Regions from separate parts of the Ornithinibacillus liuyingii genome, predicted to be linked through region 1. Evidence: predicted binding sites of a transcription regulator. Region 1 holds the regulator's gene; the other holds the start of a gene.
The links. Region 1 encodes LexA, which represses DNA repair genes until DNA is damaged. Its sites were predicted from a motif close to CGAACATATGTTCG; they were not measured.

Region 1 (8,759 bases):
AGTTAATGAGATTTTACATGATTTAGCAGGATTTCTTAAAAGTTAAGTAGAAATATAATAGTATAGATAGAAAAGAGGAGGAAACTTAGGTGGCGCAATCAGTAAACATTCAAGACCAATATTTAAATCAATTAAGAAAAGAGCATATTTCCGTTACTGTATTTTTAACGAATGGTTTTCAGTTAAGAGGAATCGTCAAAGCGTTTGATAATTTTACCGTATTGTTAGAATCAGAAGGAAAGCAGCAGCTAATTTTTAAACATGCAATTTCCACTTTTGCACCAGCTAAAAATGTCAATCTTGATAAAGAATAAACAGGGTGTATCCTTCAAATAAAGTGTGGAGCACAATAGGTCTGTCCTTGACATTGCAACTTTCTCATCTGTTGTATTGTCTAGGTCAGACCTTTATTCTGCTCTATGGGTTATGGTCTTATAGGCATTTGTCACAACTTTATCCTTCTAAACGTATAATAACATGACTAAGGAGTGATAAAGTTGGCTACGCAAAAGATTCATCACAAAAATGGTAAAATTAATATTGTTTTACAAGATAATAAAGTTACTAAGATAGATAACAATAATCATGAGGAATATGTAGGCAAAGACCCTTTTGCGCATATTGATCAAGAACTTTCGTCATTTGTTGGATTAACGGATTTAAAACGTAAAATAAAAGAAATTTATGCCACGATCATCATAAATGAAAAGCGAAGTCAAATGGGGCTTTCCAATACAAAGCAAGTATTGCATATGCTTTTTAAAGGGAATCCAGGTACCGGTAAAACTACAGTCGCGAGAAAATTAGCTAACATCTATTTTGATATGAATTTACTGTCAAAGGGTCATTTTATTGAAGCGGAGAGAGCGGATTTAGTTGGGGAATATATTGGTCAAACAGCTCAAAAAACCCGTGCTCTTATTCAAAAAGCACTTGGAGGAGTACTGTTCATCGATGAAGCGTACTCATTAGCCCGTGGTGGTGAAAGAGATTTCGGTAAGGAAGCAATTGACACACTCGTAAAACATATGGAAGATAATGGGGGTGACTTTGTCCTCATCCTTGCTGGATACCCTGATGAAATGGAACGATTTCTAACATTAAATCCGGGGCTAAAATCTCGTTTTCCATTTATTCTTGAGTTTCCTGACTATGATGTGGATCAATTAATGGATATAACAAGACAAATGGCATCGGAAAGAGAATATCAATTATCCAAGGATGCGGAATGGAAGTTAAGAAATTTCCTCTATAAACAAAGGAACGATCCTAATCGTAACTTTTCCAATGCTCGTTTTATTCGTAATGTAGTAGAACACGCCATTCGTATGCAAGCTGTACGTTTATTATATAAAGATGACATTTCGCCAGATGAGCTTATCTTACTTACAGGGAATGATTTAAAGCTAGAAGACATTCAATCGATTTGGTAATAAGTGTCATTTACAAGAGTAAACGAATCATAATAGTAATTTAAGGAGAGTATGAGCACAATGCCTGAAGAAAAAGTGGTAGTAATCGCTGTAAAAAAGCCGCAGCTGCAGGATGATTATTTTGCGTCTTCTCTAGAAGAACTTGTGTCACTTGTCGATACAGCAGGTGGTCACGTAGTAGATGTTATTACGCAGAATAGGGAACGAATTCATCCTGCTTTTTACATTGGTGAAGGTAAAATGGAGGAAATAAAGCAAAGGATAGAGGAACTAAATGTTGATTTAGTTATTTCGAATGATGAATTATCTGCAGGTCAGTCACGGAATTTAAGTGATTACTTTGATAGAAGGGTAATTGATAGAAGCCAGCTAATATTAGATATTTTTGCAGCAAGAGCAAAAACGAAAGAAGGTAAACTTCAAGTCGAATTGGCACAGTTGCAATACTTATTACCGAGATTACGTGGTCAAGGTGTCCAATTATCTCGTTTGGGAGCTGGTATCGGCACAAGAGGACCCGGTGAAACAAAGTTAGAGACAGACCAAAGACATATTAGAAGACGTATTGATGATATTAAAAGACGTTTGAAGCAAGTAGTGAAACAGCGTGATCAATATCGGAAACGTAGAAAACAAAATGAAGTGTTTCAAATTGCCATTGTTGGGTATACCAATGCTGGAAAGTCAACCCTTTTTAATCGGTTGACAAACAGCGATTCTTTAGAAGAAGATAAATTATTTGCAACACTAGACCCACTTACTCGAAAGGTGCAATTACCGTCTGGTTTGAATGTGCTATTAACCGATACGGTAGGTTTTATTCAACAGCTCCCAACCACTTTAATCGCAGCTTTTCGCTCCACCTTGGAAGAGGTCAGTGAGGCAGATTTCATTCTCCATGTTGTCGATAGTTCACATCCGGACAATGAGCAACACCAAGAAACAGTGCTCAAATTATTGGATGAGCTAGAATGTAGTACGATACCTATGCTGACTGTTTATAATAAAAATGACTTACTAAAAGATGATTTTATTCCAAGAAATCGCCCTTATATTGTCCTTAGTGCACTAGAAAGCAGGGATTTACATCGATTAGTAAAAAAGATAGAGGAAGTATTAACGACTGAATGGAATTCTTATCGCGTTTTAGTAGAAGTGGAAAAGGGTGATTTGCTAAATCGCTTTGAGCATGAGACAATTCTTTTGGAGAAAAACTTTGATGAAGAAACAGAATCATATAGTTTAAGTGGATTTATTCGTGCAGAGCATCCGCTTAATGGAATAGTAAAGGAGAAAAATACGTAACATGTTAGAGAAATTCGTAGAACAAGCAGAAAATGATATCGCAGAAATACACCGAGAGATTAATAAAACAGTAGAAATAAATCAAAAACGAGTTTTGGATGCTTTTAGAAGGAATAAAGTTAGTGATAGCCACTTTAATTCTACAAGTGGCTATGGTTATGATGATATTGGACGAGATACGCTAGAATCAGTCTATGCCGATGTATTTGGTGGAGAGTCTGCAATCGTTAGACCACAATTGGTATCGGGAACGCATGCCATTACAACGGTGTTGTATGGGTTACTTAGACCAGGTGATGAATTAGTCTATATTACTGGAAAGCCCTATGATACATTGGAAACAGTGATTGGCATTACAGGGGAGAAGACAGGATCATTAAAGGATTTCCAGATTACATACAACGAGGTACCATTAACAGAAGAGGGTCATATCAATTTCCCTAGAATAAAAGAAGTAATCCATGATCGTACGAAAGTGGTTGCTATCCAACGCTCTAAGGGCTACGCCGATCGTCCTTCTTTTACGATAGAAGAGATAGAAGAAATGGTTCGTTTTGTCAAGGAGATTCGTGATGATGTAATTGTGTTTGTAGATAATTGTTATGGTGAATTTGTGGAAGAGAAAGAACCTCTACATGTTGGAGCAGACATCATGGCGGGTTCATTAATTAAGAATCCAGGTGGTGGAATTGTACGAGCTGGGGGCTATATTGTAGGAAGAGAAGATTTAGTGACGTTGTGCGCATATCGTTTAACTGCTCCAGGTCTTGGGAAGGAATTAGGGGCTACTTTCCATTTACTACAGGAAATGTATCAGGGATTCTTTTTATCACCACATGTGGTAGGAGAGGCATTAAAGGGAGCAGTCTTTACTTCCAGATTATTGGAATTGCTAGGATTTATTACAACACCACATTACCAAGAAAAGAGAACCGATTTAATTCAGTCCGTAACGTTCGAAACAGCAGAACAAATGATAGCCTTTTGCCAAGCAATCCAGCAAAACTCGCCTGTCAATTCATTTGTAACACCATATCCTAGTGAAATGCCAGGATATGAGGATGATGTCATTATGGCGGCTGGAACATTTATTCAAGGCTCAAGTATAGAATTGTCAGCAGATGGCCCGATTCGAAAACCTTATACGGCGTTCGTACAAGGTGGACTTACGTATGCTCATGTAAAGATTGCGTTAATGGAAGCTGTACAAGCTATTATAGATAAGAAATAACGGTTGAACTTAACATACATGGTATATGTTAAGTTTCCTAACATCTGGTTGACAGAATAACTGACATTTATTATAATAATTTTGTAGATAAGGGAGGTCATAGTCATGAATGATAAGGATCGACGCTCCATGCCTTTGTTTGGAATCGGTATTGTAATGAAGCTTACCGAGTTAACCGCAAGGCAAATTCGCTACTATGAAGAAAATGATTTAATTCATCCAGAGCGAACAAAAGGGAATCAGCGACTATTCTCATTCAATGATGTAGATCGTCTACTAGAAATTAAGAATTATCTAGATAAAGGTCTAAACCTTGCAGGGATTAAATTATTACTAACTGATGAAGATTCTAATGTAGAAAAAACAGAAGAAAAGGAAAAAGCATTACCAAAAGAGAAGAAATCTGTTCTAACAGATAAGGAGCTTCGAGCGATTTTAAGACAAGAAATTACCGAAGCGAATCGATTTGGTAAAGCTAATCTACGACAAGGGGAACTTGCTAGATTTTTTGTGAATAGGTAGGTATAGGGGAAGTGAATTCCTATAAAATATACTGATTATAATTTAGGAGGAGAGAAATTTATGGGTTACTCGAGAGAAGAGATTGAAAGAAAAATCAAAGAAGAAAATGTTAAATTTATTCGACTTCAATTTACAGACATGCTAGGAACAATTAAAAATGTGGAAATCCCATTAAGTCAATTAGAGAAAGCACTTGATAACAAAATGATGTTTGATGGCTCATCTATTGAGGGATTTGTGCGTATTGAAGAATCTGACATGTATTTATATCCAGATTTAGATACATTTGTCGTGTTCCCTTGGACTTCAGAAAAAGGAAAAGTTGCCCGTTTTATTTGTGATATCTATCGTCCTGATGGTACACCATTTGAAGGGTGCCCACGTTATAACTTAAAACGTAATTTGAAGAAAATGGAAGAGCTTGGCTTTGATGCTTTCAATATTGGAACTGAACCGGAATTCTTCCTATTTAAATTAGATGAAAAGGGAGATCCTTCTTTAGAACTAAACGACCATGGTGGATATTTTGATTTAGCGCCTACTGATTTAGGGGAAAATTGCCGTCGTGATATTGTATTAGAACTAGAAGAAATGGGCTTTGAGATTGAAGCATCTCACCATGAGGTTGCCCCTGGACAACATGAAATTGACTTTAAATATTCTGATGCATTAAAACATGCGGATGATATTCAAACGTTTAAGCTAGTTGTTAAGACAATTGCTAGAAAACATAATCTTCACGCAACGTTTATGCCTAAGCCATTATTTGGAGTAAACGGTTCTGGAATGCATACTAACATGTCCCTATTTAAAGGTGGAGAAAATGCATTCTACAACCCGAGTGGAGATTTAGAATTAAGTGACACAGCCTATCAATTTATTGCAGGTATTGTAAAGCACGCTACTGGATTTACAGCGATAACCAATCCAACAGTTAACTCATATAAGCGTCTAGTACCTGGCTATGAAGCACCAAGCTATGTTGCATGGTCTGCAGCAAACAGAAGCTGTCTTATGCGTATTCCAAACTCTCGTGGTTTAAGTACACGTGTTGAGGCAAGAAGTGTTGATCCAGCAGCTAATCCATATATGGCATTATCTGTTTTATTAGCAGCGGGACTTGATGGAATCCGTAACAATATGACACCACCACCTGCGGTTGATCGTAATATTTATGTTATGACAAAAGAAGAACGTGATGAAGTTGGAATTAAAGATTTACCATCATCGCTAATTGATGCATTACAAGAACTTAAAAATGATGAAGTTATTGTAGAAGCATTAGGGGAGCATCTATTTGAACATTATATTGAAGCAAAAGAAATCGAATGGGATATGTTCCGCACAAGCGTACATCCATGGGAAAGAGATCAATATTTAACTAACTACTAATAGAAAAGAAAACCGGTGAGTATAGGAGAATCCTCCTAGCTCACCGGTTTATTTTGATAGAATTTACACTAGCTTTCCGATCCTATTAAAAACGCATTTGCTAAGAGAAGAGCAAATGCGTTTTTGTATTTCGATATATCGTTAATGAATATGACGATAAAGCCCAACTACTTTACCAAGAATCGATACATTCTTATATATTAATGGTTCCATTGTTGCGTTTTCAGGCTGTAAGCGAATATAATCTTTTTCTTTGAAAAATCGCTTTACGGTTGCTTCATCATCTTCCGTCATTGCTACAACAATATCTCCATTTTGTGCTGTACTCTGTTGTTTCACTATTACCATATCACCGTCTAAAATACCAGCCTCAATCATACTCTCACCATCAATTACTAGGACAAATAGATTTTCATCAGGACCTGCAGTTGAGCTAGGGACTGGCACAAATTCTTCAATATTTTCTACAGCAGTAATAGGTATACCAGCTGTTACTTTACCAATAACGGGTGCATAGCGAGCTTCTTCCCTAGGTATATTACTTTCTTCATCCAAATCTAGTATTTCTATTGCTCGGGGTTTAGTAGGATCTCGGCGAATAAAACCTTTGCTTTCTAATCTAGAGAGGTGCCCGTGAACAGTTGAGCTTGAGGCAAGGCCCACTGCTTCAGCAATTTCTCTAACAGATGGTGGATAACCTTTTAATTTGACTTGTTCTTTTATGTATTCAAGTATAGCTTGTTGTCTAGTTGATAATTTTGTCATCTATTAAACACCTCGCACATATTATTTATTAATGCTAGTTTACCATCGTATGGCATATAATGCAAACATTCGTTCGAAAAATCATTGACAAGATCATATGTTCTGATATAATAAAAATACGAACAAAGGTTCTTGTGATATAATCGAGAAGGGATGATGAAAAAATGTTTGGTAAAGTAAACAAGACAGATTTATTTTATATTGTTGCTTTTGCTGTAACATTAGGTTTCTTATACGTATCATTAATTAGTGCATAATAGGAGTTAATAAATTGAATGTCATTATATACTGCAGAGTAAGTACAGATAAAAAAGTTCAGGAAACGTCATTAGCTAGACAGAAGGAAGAATTATGCCAATTGGCAAATCGGTATCAATTCCATGTTGTAAAATGTATAGAGGAGCAAGCGAGTGGATATGAAGTAGAACGAGATGGAATATTTGACATGCTTGAAACGTTTGAACGTGGACAAGCAGATGCTCTCCTTATTCAAGATGAAACAAGATTAGGTCGAGGAAATACAAAAATAGCATTGTTTCATCAATTAGCGAAGTTGAATATTTCCATCTACACTGCGATTCACGATGGAAAGCTAGAATTATCCGAATCAGATTCTATGGTATTACAGATTGTCGGTATAGTGGAGGAATACCAACGCAAAATTCACAATGTAAAAATAAAACGAGGTATGAAAAAAGCGATAGAGAATGGCTATAATCCAGCTAAGAATCTTGCTAATCAGCATTTAGCTCCAGGTAGGGAGAGAAAGGAAGTACCAATCGAGGAAATCATTCGATTACGAAATAATGGCCTTACCTTCAGTGAAATTGCAAAGACGTTAACTGGATTGGGATATTCTATCTCAAAGGCTACTGTCCATAGAAGATACCAAGAATATCAAATAATTGATTCAGATAAGTTGAACAGGTAATATTAAAAAGCAAGAACGTGTCGTGTTCTTGCTTTTTAATATTAATAATGATGAATAAGATAGATTTATTCTAGGAGGTTATGAGATGATTTCAAAAGAAAAATTAGATCGTATTAATGCACTGGCTAAAAAGGCAAAGACTGCAGAAGGACTAACAAAGGATGAAGAAAAAGAGAGAAAAAAACTACGAGAAGAGTATTTAGGGAATGTCCGCAACTCTTTTAAGAATCAATTGAAGACCATGACGGTAATTGATCCAGCAGGAAATGACGTGACTCCTAAAAAGTTACGTGACATGCAGGAAAGAAACCAAAAACATTAGACATAGTAATATCATAATAAGGAATACTAGTACTTGTTAACTATCTACATTTTACAGAAAACAAGTATTACTATTCTTCTGACCGAAAGGAGTATTACGTATGTCTACTAATATAGAGCAAATGTCCATTAATGCAATTCGCACCCTATCCATTGATGCCATAGAAAAAGCTAATTCAGGACATCCTGGATTACCAATGGGTGCTTCTCCAATGGCGTATACGTTATGGGCAGACATAATGAATCACAATCCTAAAAATTCTAAATGGTTTAACCGCGACCGGTTTGTATTATCTGCTGGACATGGATCAATGCTACTGTACAGTCTGTTACATTTATCGGGCTATGACGTAACAATAGAAGATTTAAAGGAGTTTCGCCAGTGGGGTTCTAGGACGCCAGGCCATCCAGAAGTTCATCATACCGATGGTGTAGAAGCAACTACAGGTCCTTTAGGCCAAGGTATTGCAATGTCTGTTGGGATGGCGATGGCTGAGGTGTATTTAGCTGCTAAGTATAATAAAAGTGATATGAACATTATAGACCATTATACCTATTGCTTAGTTGGTGATGGTGATTTAATGGAAGGAATTTCGCATGAAGCGGCTTCCCTGGCTGGCCATCTAAGGCTCGGTAAATTGATTGTTTTATACGATTCTAATGATATTTCGCTAGATGGAGAATTAAACCGCTCTTTCTCGGATAATACGGAAGAACGTTTTAAATCCTATGGTTGGCAGGTTATTCGGGTTGAGGATGGAAATAATGTAGAAACGATTCGCATGGCATTAAAAGACGCGAGAGAAAATATCGAACAACCTACGCTAATTGAAGTGAAAACCGTTATTGGTTATGGATC
Region 2 (8,759 bases), 300 kb from region 1:
GTAGGACCAAAAACGAAGATAAACACTAGAATGAAAATGGCAAGCCATAGATTAATATCACTTAATATTTTTATTCCTTTATTTAATCCAGAGTAGGCACTTATTGCAAAAATTAATGTGCATAGGACCATGATACCCGCCTGTGAGAAGAGGGTAACCGGAATACCTGTAATATGGCTAACACCTTCTGCAATCATTGGTGCTCCTAGAGCGAGAGTTGTTCCTGCACCACCTAATAGTCCGAAGATGAAGAGAATATCAATTAGCACTCCTACTGGACCATCTGCGAGCTTGCCGATAACAGGCTTTGTGGCCGAACTTATTTTTAGTACTGGATTTTTCCTCACATAATAGAAATAAGCAATTGGTAGGGCCGGGAGTGTATAGATTGCCCAAGCAATCGGACCCCAGTGGAAAATTCCATAGGTCGCGGCTAATTCTATCGCTTCCTTTGTCATTGGCTCTATACCAAAGGGCGGACCCTGATAATAATAAGCCCATTCAATCATTCCCCAGTATAAAATACTAGAGCCTATTCCAGCAGAAAAGAGCATTGCTGCCCATGAAAAAGATCCAAACTCTTTTTCTGTTCCTCGTTTTCCTAATTTTATTTTCCCATACTTACTGAAGGCAATATATAACATAAAGATTAAAGTGAATAGACCTAGGGCTAGAAAGAGGACACCAAATTTTCCAGTAATATAGTTATTGATGATATTAATGACATTTGCCCCGGCTTCTGGAAAGGTAATTAATGGTAGTGAAACACTTAGCAAAATAATTAGTGCTCCAATAAAAGTAGGCCAGTCAATAAGTTTTTTGTTCATATAGACATTCCTTCCTAATTGCTTTCTATTTCATTAATTTGTTCTAAATTCTAATTTTGAATTATGGCTATAAATATGGACAACCTGCCTGCCAATCTTTGGCTTTTCTTTTTGCACTCGTTCGTGTAAATTGAAGGTAATTTAGGACAAGGAGGAGAATACAAGTTGGTGAATAAAATTGGTATAGATGCTGGAGGGTCACTAGTCAAGCTTGCTTATTATGACCATGGAAAAATACATACTAAAACCTTTTCTAGTCTGGATATAGATGCAGTGTTGGAGTGGTTGTCAATCTTGTCTCCTAATGCGAGTCTGTTTGTAACAGGTGGTAAAGCGAACTCCTTTACAAAATTGCCCTCTTTTAACTGCCAATTGGTTAATGAGTTTCAAGCAGTTACGAGAGGTGCTTCTTATCTGTTAAAAGAAAAGGCTATTAATCATGAGGAATACATTTTAGTTAACATTGGGACAGGAACCTCCATTTTTCATGTTACTCATAACTCATTTGAACGTGTTCTAGGTAGTGGTATCGGTGGTGGTACTTTGATGGGTTTAGGTTATCTAATTACCCGGAAAAATGATTTTCAAACCTTCACAACGATGGCTAGAAATGGTGATTCTCGAAAAAGTGATTTGCTAGTACGAGATATTTATGCCCCCGAAGAGCCTCCTATATATAGGGACTTAACAGCTGCCAATTTAGGGAAAGCACATTTAAATAAAGATGCTACAGAACATGATCATCTTGCGAGTGTAATACGAATGATAGGGGAGACCATTTTATTATTAGCAACTCAAGTTGCGACAGCAAAACAAATTAAACAAATTGTATTTGTAGGTGGTACAGTTACGAATAATCCTGCATTGAAGGAAGTTTTTGTGCAATTTCGTGACATGATGTCCTATGAGCCAGTTTTTCTAGATAAAGGTACTCATACTGGAGCAATTGGTGCATTGCTAGAAAACGAATAAAGCTAAAGATGGTTCACTTCGTAGATAGGGATGCATCTCGTCAGGCATAAGAAAAAAACTAACGCATTTGCTTGGGAAAGAGCAAATGCGTTAGTTTTCCTGTTAAGCGTAATGGCCACCAATTTTTTTACTACGGTCTAATGTAACTCCAGCATCGGTAAAGCTACTAGCTCGGAGGATGGCAGTTGTACCATATTTTTCACGAATAGCATCCATGACATAGCCAATATCATTTTTTTTGGAGCGATTCTCAAATAAATCTAGTTGTGTTTCGGCTTTATCATATAAGTTATCTAACGTGACATAAACATGGCGAATTGTACTATGACCGTCATAAAATTCCTTGAAAAGCAGCATACAAATATGGTACATATCCATCGTGATATTAGTCGGAATGGGGATAGACTTAGAGCGTGAGAAACCACCGCCGGTTTCCTTGGAATAGGCTATTCCAAGATGAATAGTTTTACCGACTTTGCCAGCCGTTCTGGTTCTACGACAAACCTCTTCACAAAGATCTAAAATACAAACCGCAACTTCATCCTTCGTATAATCTCGTAAAAGAGCAATCCCGTGACCAAAGCCTTTTTGCTCGTGCTTAACAAAATCCCCAAATACTGGACTTAAATCAATCCCCCACGCATGCCAATAAAGCTGTTCTCCCATTACACCAAACCGCTTTTTAATACGATTCAAGTCAAATTTTGCAAGCTGTCCAAGGGTGACAATCCCCATACGATTGAGATTGCGCTTCATTCTACTCCCAATTCCCCATATTTTTTCCACAGGATGTGGCCAAAGCTTTTCCTCTACATCCTCATACCGGCATTCTACTATGCCAACTTTTTTAGCGTGTAAATCCATGACAACCTTTGCTAAAAATTTATTATCGCCAATTCCAATGGAACACGTAATGCCAAAACTATCGAGAATGTCTTGTTTAATTTGATTGGCAATCTCCCATGGATTCCCAAATAGCTTCTCTAATCCATCAAGTGTTACCCATACCTCATCGACAGAGTATTGATGGATGGCCTCCTTTGGAGCGTATTGGTTAATTAGCCTAGTGATTTCCACCGAAACTTGAAGATAATCAGCCATATGTGCTGGAACAATATGAATAGCAGGGTCATTCGGTAATTCAAAGAAACGACTCACATTGCTAATTCCGTATTTTGCTTTGAGAGCAGGTGAAGCGGCAAGTACAATACTTCCGGATCTATTTGGATCCCCAACAACAGCAAGCATTGTGGTCATTGGGTCAAGCTTTAATTTAACAGCTTCCACACTAGCATAGAACGATCGCATATCAATACATAGTACATTGTGACGTGGAAAAGTAGAATAATCTATTTGCATTACATTTCACCACCAATAGGAACGTTTGTTCTTATTATATGGTGCTGGAAATAGATTATCAATGGAAAAAAATTCATAATCCAAACATGGGGCTAGACAATTTCCTTATTTTCTTCTTAAGCATATAGTGTTATATGGGAATTGAGGAGGGGAGAGCTTGTATTATTGGTATCCAGTTTATTATTATCTACCACATTCTTATCTATTTAGGAATTATTATCGCCAGTTTCCTGAAGTGGACCCTGGTTTATTATATGATTCTGCAAATGAAACAAAAAAATTAATGAAAGAAGTAAGTATGGTTTTGGATCGCTTTGCATCATCAAAGGAGTTTGATGAGCAGGTTATGACTGCCGCGCAAGAATCCAATGTAGAGGAAGTTAGGCGGTTAATCCAAAGTATTGGAATAACAGCGGATGTAGATATTCAAGTGAATCCAGACGGTTTGCGATTAGATTTTGTATCCAGGGTTAATGATACAAAGTGCTGTAGATTAACCGTAGCATTGAGATGGAATGAATAAAATTAATAAATGAGGCCTGAGACAGATGCAGCCCATGCATATCCCTGCACAGGAAATATATTTGCTTTCAAAGCATACAAGTACGATGCAACCTCGCGCGACCTAGAAGGAATCTCGCGCGAAAAACAAGGATGCCCGCGCGAAATGGAGAAAAAGTCGCGCGAAAAAGAAGTGCCCGCGCGGCTGAAGCAAGTTTCGCGCGAGAAAGGTGAAACCTCACGCGACCTAGAAGGAAAATCGCGCGGCAATAAGAAGAACTCGCGCGACAGACATTTGTTTGAAACTTCCCCACAATGTCCTCTAAGCATCTGGACCGTCTAGAGGTTCTGTATATTTCCTAGCTAGTGATGATACGTTTAGGTCTGTGGTTAAACCTTTTGTTATGTCATTAGCCTCATCTATTAAAACCGAAGTTATTTTTCGTATTTGATTTCTCCACCAATAATCGTCATTTCAATTTCTGTTTTTAATAATTCATCAGGATTTTCCATTTCGAACGGATTATTAGAAAGAACAGTCATGTCCGCAAGTTTTCCTCTAGAAATAGTTCCTTTTAATATTTCCTCACTTGTTGCATAAGCTGTAAATTCGGTAAATAACCGAAAGCCATCAATCATAGATAGCTTTTCTTTAGGATTCCATCCATCATGCGTTTCACCTGGTAATTTTCGCGTAACGGCAGCGTGAATACCGAGTAATGGGTCAACTGGTTCAACTGGAGAGTCTGACCCACCAGCACAAATAACACCATAATCCATCAATGTCTTCCATGCATAGGATGTTTCGGAACGGCTCGTACCAAGTCTTTCTATAACCCAAGGAAAGTCACTAGCTACAAATCTAGGCTGAATATCAGCAATGCGGCTTGGATGTATTAAACGATTAATTAATTCTTGATTTAGTACTTGTACGTGAATAAGTCTGTCGCGATGACTAACGGTAGGAAATTGATCTAAGACATCTAGAACATTTACTAATGCTTGATCACCAATCGTATGTACGGCAATAGGCATCGATAATTCACGCGACCTCCTAACAATATCTGTTAGAGCTTCTTGGTCAAGCATTGCCTCTCCATAATGACCTGGAGCATCATGGTAGGGTTCAGATAGTAGTGCTGTTCTTCGTCCGAAGGCCCCATCAGCAAATATTTTAACTGCACCAATTTGCAGTGTTTCATTTCCATAACCAGTATACATACCAGAGGTCTTCAAATCATCAAGAAATTCATGATTAATTAAAAGGTTCGTCCGAAGTCCAAGCCCCTCTTGATTTAATAAGGTATCATAAATTGTATATGTTTGCTGTAAGCCACCGAGAAAGAGTGGGTCATTTGTATGAACACTAGTTAATCCTTTTTGAATAGCAAATTGAATAGCCTTCCTCATCGCCTGGATTAGTTCCGCGTAAGATTTTTGCGGGATGTGCTGCTTAAATATTTCCGAAGCGGATTCAAGGATTAATCCAGTCGGTTTTCGAGAGGATTCGTCTAAGACAATACTACCACCTTCTGGTATAGACATATGAGGGTGATAGTTACTTAATTCAAAAGCTTTACTATTAGCGACAGCTGCATGTGTACAAATTCTAGTTAAAAAGAGTGGGTTATGGGGAGCAACATAATCCAGCTCTTCAAGGGTAGGAATGGATCCATCCATAAATAGATTTTCATCCCAACCACCACCAAGTAACCATTCATTAGGTCTTAACGTGTTAGCCTTCTCTTGAATTTTTTCCAACATTTCTGTTTTAGAGGTAATACCAGTAAGGTCTAAGTGCATAAATTGTTCAGCGATAAGTGACAAATGGAGATGACTATCCACTAACCCCGGTGTTACCGTCTTCCCAGCAAGGTCAATAACTTCACACGTATGATTGTTCCATTGAAGTAATATGTCTGCTTCAGATCCCATAGCAATAAATCTTCCGTTCTCTACAACTACGGCTTGTACAACAGGTTTAATTGGATCTAATGTATAAAAGTTCCCATTAATAAATATTTTTCTCATAATCGTCCCCCTAAAAATGACTGATAAGTATATAGAAAATGCCAAGTTTGAACAATATAAATATTAAGAACATCATACTAACTGCTATATCGGAAGTCAATTATGTTAAACCATTGAAATAGTGGCTATTTTTATGTAAATAGCCATATTTGAGAATTGTTGTAAATTGTCGAATCATAGCTTATTATAAAAAGTAGGGGATAGTATTTTATACATAACTAGTTAACGATTTTGAAAGAAGAGTTGTTTACTAATTGATCTATAAAATATGGGAGGAAAAGAAATGCTAAAGAAACTTCGACTGAGAAGAATAAGACACCGTGATATAAGAATTGGTTGGAAGTATGGCTTGACACTAGCTATTGTTATATTACTGTTTATCGGTTCTTCGGCTCTTGTTTCAAACTCTATTATTGGGATAGGAAAAAATATAGAAGAATTAGAAGCAAAAAGTGATTTAGCGATGAGCATTTCCGAAATGGGATCATTAACACGCAATATGAGCATTTATATCGTTTCTTATTATCAAGAACAAAATCCTGATTTGGTAGAATCGTTTAAAGAGAACCAAGTAATGTATAATCAATTTGCAAGCAAAGTTCGCGTTAATTTAAAGTCAAAAGAACAAGAAGAGATTTATCAAGAAGTCACTTCCATGAATCAAGAAATGTACCGTATGTTTACCAATTATATTGTTTCAGCAATTCAGAATGGAAATATGGATGTGGCAGAATCATTCCTTAGTCAGACAAATGAAATCAGAGATGAGACGGTCAGCTTATTAGATGAATTAGTCAGTATGTTAGATGCGGATCGACAACAAGCGATTAGTAGTGCAATGGAAAGCCAAAAGAAAACATTCGTAACCCAATTAATTATCTTAGCGGTGACGATTGTTATTGGAGTTCTGTTGATTGTATTCATTAGTCAAGCTATTTCCCGCAATCTCAAAAAAGTTGTTGAAGTGAGTAATCAAATAGCAGAAGGAGACTTAACCGTACCAGAAGTTGATTATGATGGTAGGGATGAAATAGGACAACTAGCATCTTCTATTGGGAGAATGAGCGCCTATTTAAAAGAAGTGATAAGACAAGTTTCCCTTGTTTCCAATTCGGTCACTACGCAAAGCAAGGAGCTGAAGCTGTCAGCGAGCGAAGTAAGAGCTGGATCAGAACAAGTAGCCACAACAATGCAAGAATTGGCTGCAGGTTCGGAAAAACAGGCAGATGGTGCAAGTAATTTAACCTATACGATGCAGCAATTCTCACGAAGAGTTCAAGAAGCTAACGAGAATGGAACTAAGATAGAGAATTCTTCTGAATTTGTGTTAGATTTAGCTAACCAAGGTAATGAGTTGATGCAGGCTTCAGGTGAGCAAATGAATCGTATCGACAATATCATGAAGGTAGCTGTTACAAAAGTACGTGGATTAGATGATAGTTCGAAGACGATTAGTCAGCTCGTTTCTGTCATCCGTGATATCGCCGATCAAACCAATCTACTAGCACTTAATGCAGCAATAGAAGCGGCGCGAGCAGGCGAGCATGGAAAAGGATTTGCAGTAGTAGCAGACGAAGTAAGAAGATTATCTGAACAAGTATCCACATCAGTAACGGATATTACTGACATTGTGAAAAAGGTTCAGTTGGAAACACGTTCCGTAACCGAGTCATTAGAGAGCGGATATGAAGAAGTACAACAAGGAACAAAACAAGTTATCTTTACAAAAGAAACCTTTGATGATATTAATCAGGCAATAGTAGAAATGGTAGAAAGCATTAAAGTTGTTAAACAAAACCTGAATGAAATATCTGATACAACACATGAAATGAATACTTCAATAGAAGAAATTGCAGCTATATCTGAGGAATCAGCCGCTGGTATTGAACAAACGTCTGCTTCTTCGCAACAAACGAGCAGTTCAATGGAAGAAATGGCAAAAAGCTCAGAGGATTTAGCTAAATTAGCGGAAGAACTAAACACACTTGTAGGACAATTTAAAGTTTAGACTAGAAAAAGGTGATCCATAACAAACGGGTCATCTTTTTCTCCATTGACAGGAAAAAAGCATTCATTTATAGTATTAGTAAGAAAAGCGGAAAGGGTGTTACTTGGGCAGATGTTAAATTAATCCTATTTTAAAAATCGTGAATTGGATAGTTGTACGTTTAAAAGATTGGGAAAAAGCCCACTTTTTAGCATGCAATTTATTCACGCATTGAATAGGATTAGCTCTGCTTTAGTAAACACGGATAACGGTAATAATCGTTTATTTAGCATGGTTTTTAGCCTGAAAAGCTTCCTATTCAATTGTGAATTGGGGCTTTTTTTAGTTAAAAAAGAGGTGAAAACATGCTGTTATTAGAAGCTCAGGATATTATTTATGAAGTGAATGGGAAAGAATTTTTAAATGTTCAACATCTGCAAATACAACATGGTGACTGTATTGGTGTAGTCGGAAAGAATGGCAGTGGTAAAACATCCTTAGTCAATATTTTGACAGGTCGCGAGTTAGACTATCAGGGTACTATTCAATCGGAAGCAAGCTTGGAATTATTACCACAATTGAAGCATACCAATACAACGAAGAGTGGTGGAGAGATAACGCAGCAATATATTAATAAGGCAATCGCAAAGAAACCACAAATATTATTCGCAGATGAACCAACTACTAACTTAGATAAAGAGCATATTGAAAAATTAGAGCATCAATTGAAACGGTGGACAGGGGCAATTGTGATTGTTTCACACGATAGGGCTTTCTTAGATGCTCTTTGTACGACGATTTGGGAGGTTGAGCACTGTAAAGTTACGGTCTACCCCGGGAATTATACAGCCTATCGTGAGCAAAAAGAGCTAAAAATCCAACAACAACAAGAAGAGTATATACAATATATAACAAGGAAGAGACAACTGGAGTCTGCCTTAGAATTAAAAAAGAAAAAAGCAGCCCGTGCTACGAAAAATCCTAAAAAGAAAAACGATTCAGATGCAAATCAAATGGGAAGTAGTCCATATTATGCTAAAAAACAGAAGAAGCTAGAGAAAACTGCTAATGCCATTAAAACG

Region 2: ACSKT4_RS00920 (DNA polymerase IV) is a predicted target of LexA. The motif match lies at 3,177-3,190, and genes of this name have one in related genera.

The regions. Positions count from the first base shown of each region.
Region 1 covers NZ_JBPWOS010000001.1:476,348-485,106, forward strand. The annotation lists gene miaA (tRNA (adenosine(37)-N6)-dimethylallyltransferase MiaA) at 1-46, shown strand, start outside; gene hfq (RNA chaperone Hfq) at 90-314, shown strand; gene spoVK (stage V sporulation protein K) at 498-1,433, shown strand; gene hflX (GTPase HflX) at 1,494-2,738, shown strand; gene ACSKT4_RS02400 (methionine gamma-lyase family protein) at 2,740-3,969, shown strand; gene ACSKT4_RS02405 (MerR family transcriptional regulator) at 4,075-4,491, shown strand; gene glnA (type I glutamate--ammonia ligase) at 4,552-5,883, shown strand; gene lexA (transcriptional repressor LexA) at 6,025-6,648, opposite strand; gene ACSKT4_RS02420 (YneB family resolvase-like protein) at 6,920-7,579, shown strand; gene ACSKT4_RS02425 (DUF896 domain-containing protein) at 7,665-7,901, shown strand; gene tkt (transketolase) at 8,002-8,759, shown strand, end outside.
Region 2 covers NZ_JBPWOS010000001.1:175,965-184,723, forward strand. The annotation lists gene ACSKT4_RS00910 (BCCT family transporter) at 1-827, opposite strand, end outside; gene coaW (type II pantothenate kinase) at 996-1,799, shown strand; gene ACSKT4_RS00920 (DNA polymerase IV) at 1,902-3,152, opposite strand; gene ACSKT4_RS00925 (YuzC family spore coat inner layer protein) at 3,316-3,681, shown strand; gene ACSKT4_RS00930 (hypothetical protein) at 3,691-4,002, shown strand; gene ACSKT4_RS00935 (amidohydrolase) at 4,095-5,690, opposite strand; gene ACSKT4_RS00940 (methyl-accepting chemotaxis protein) at 5,974-7,698, shown strand; gene ACSKT4_RS00945 (Vga family ABC-F type ribosomal protection protein) at 8,043-8,759, shown strand, end outside.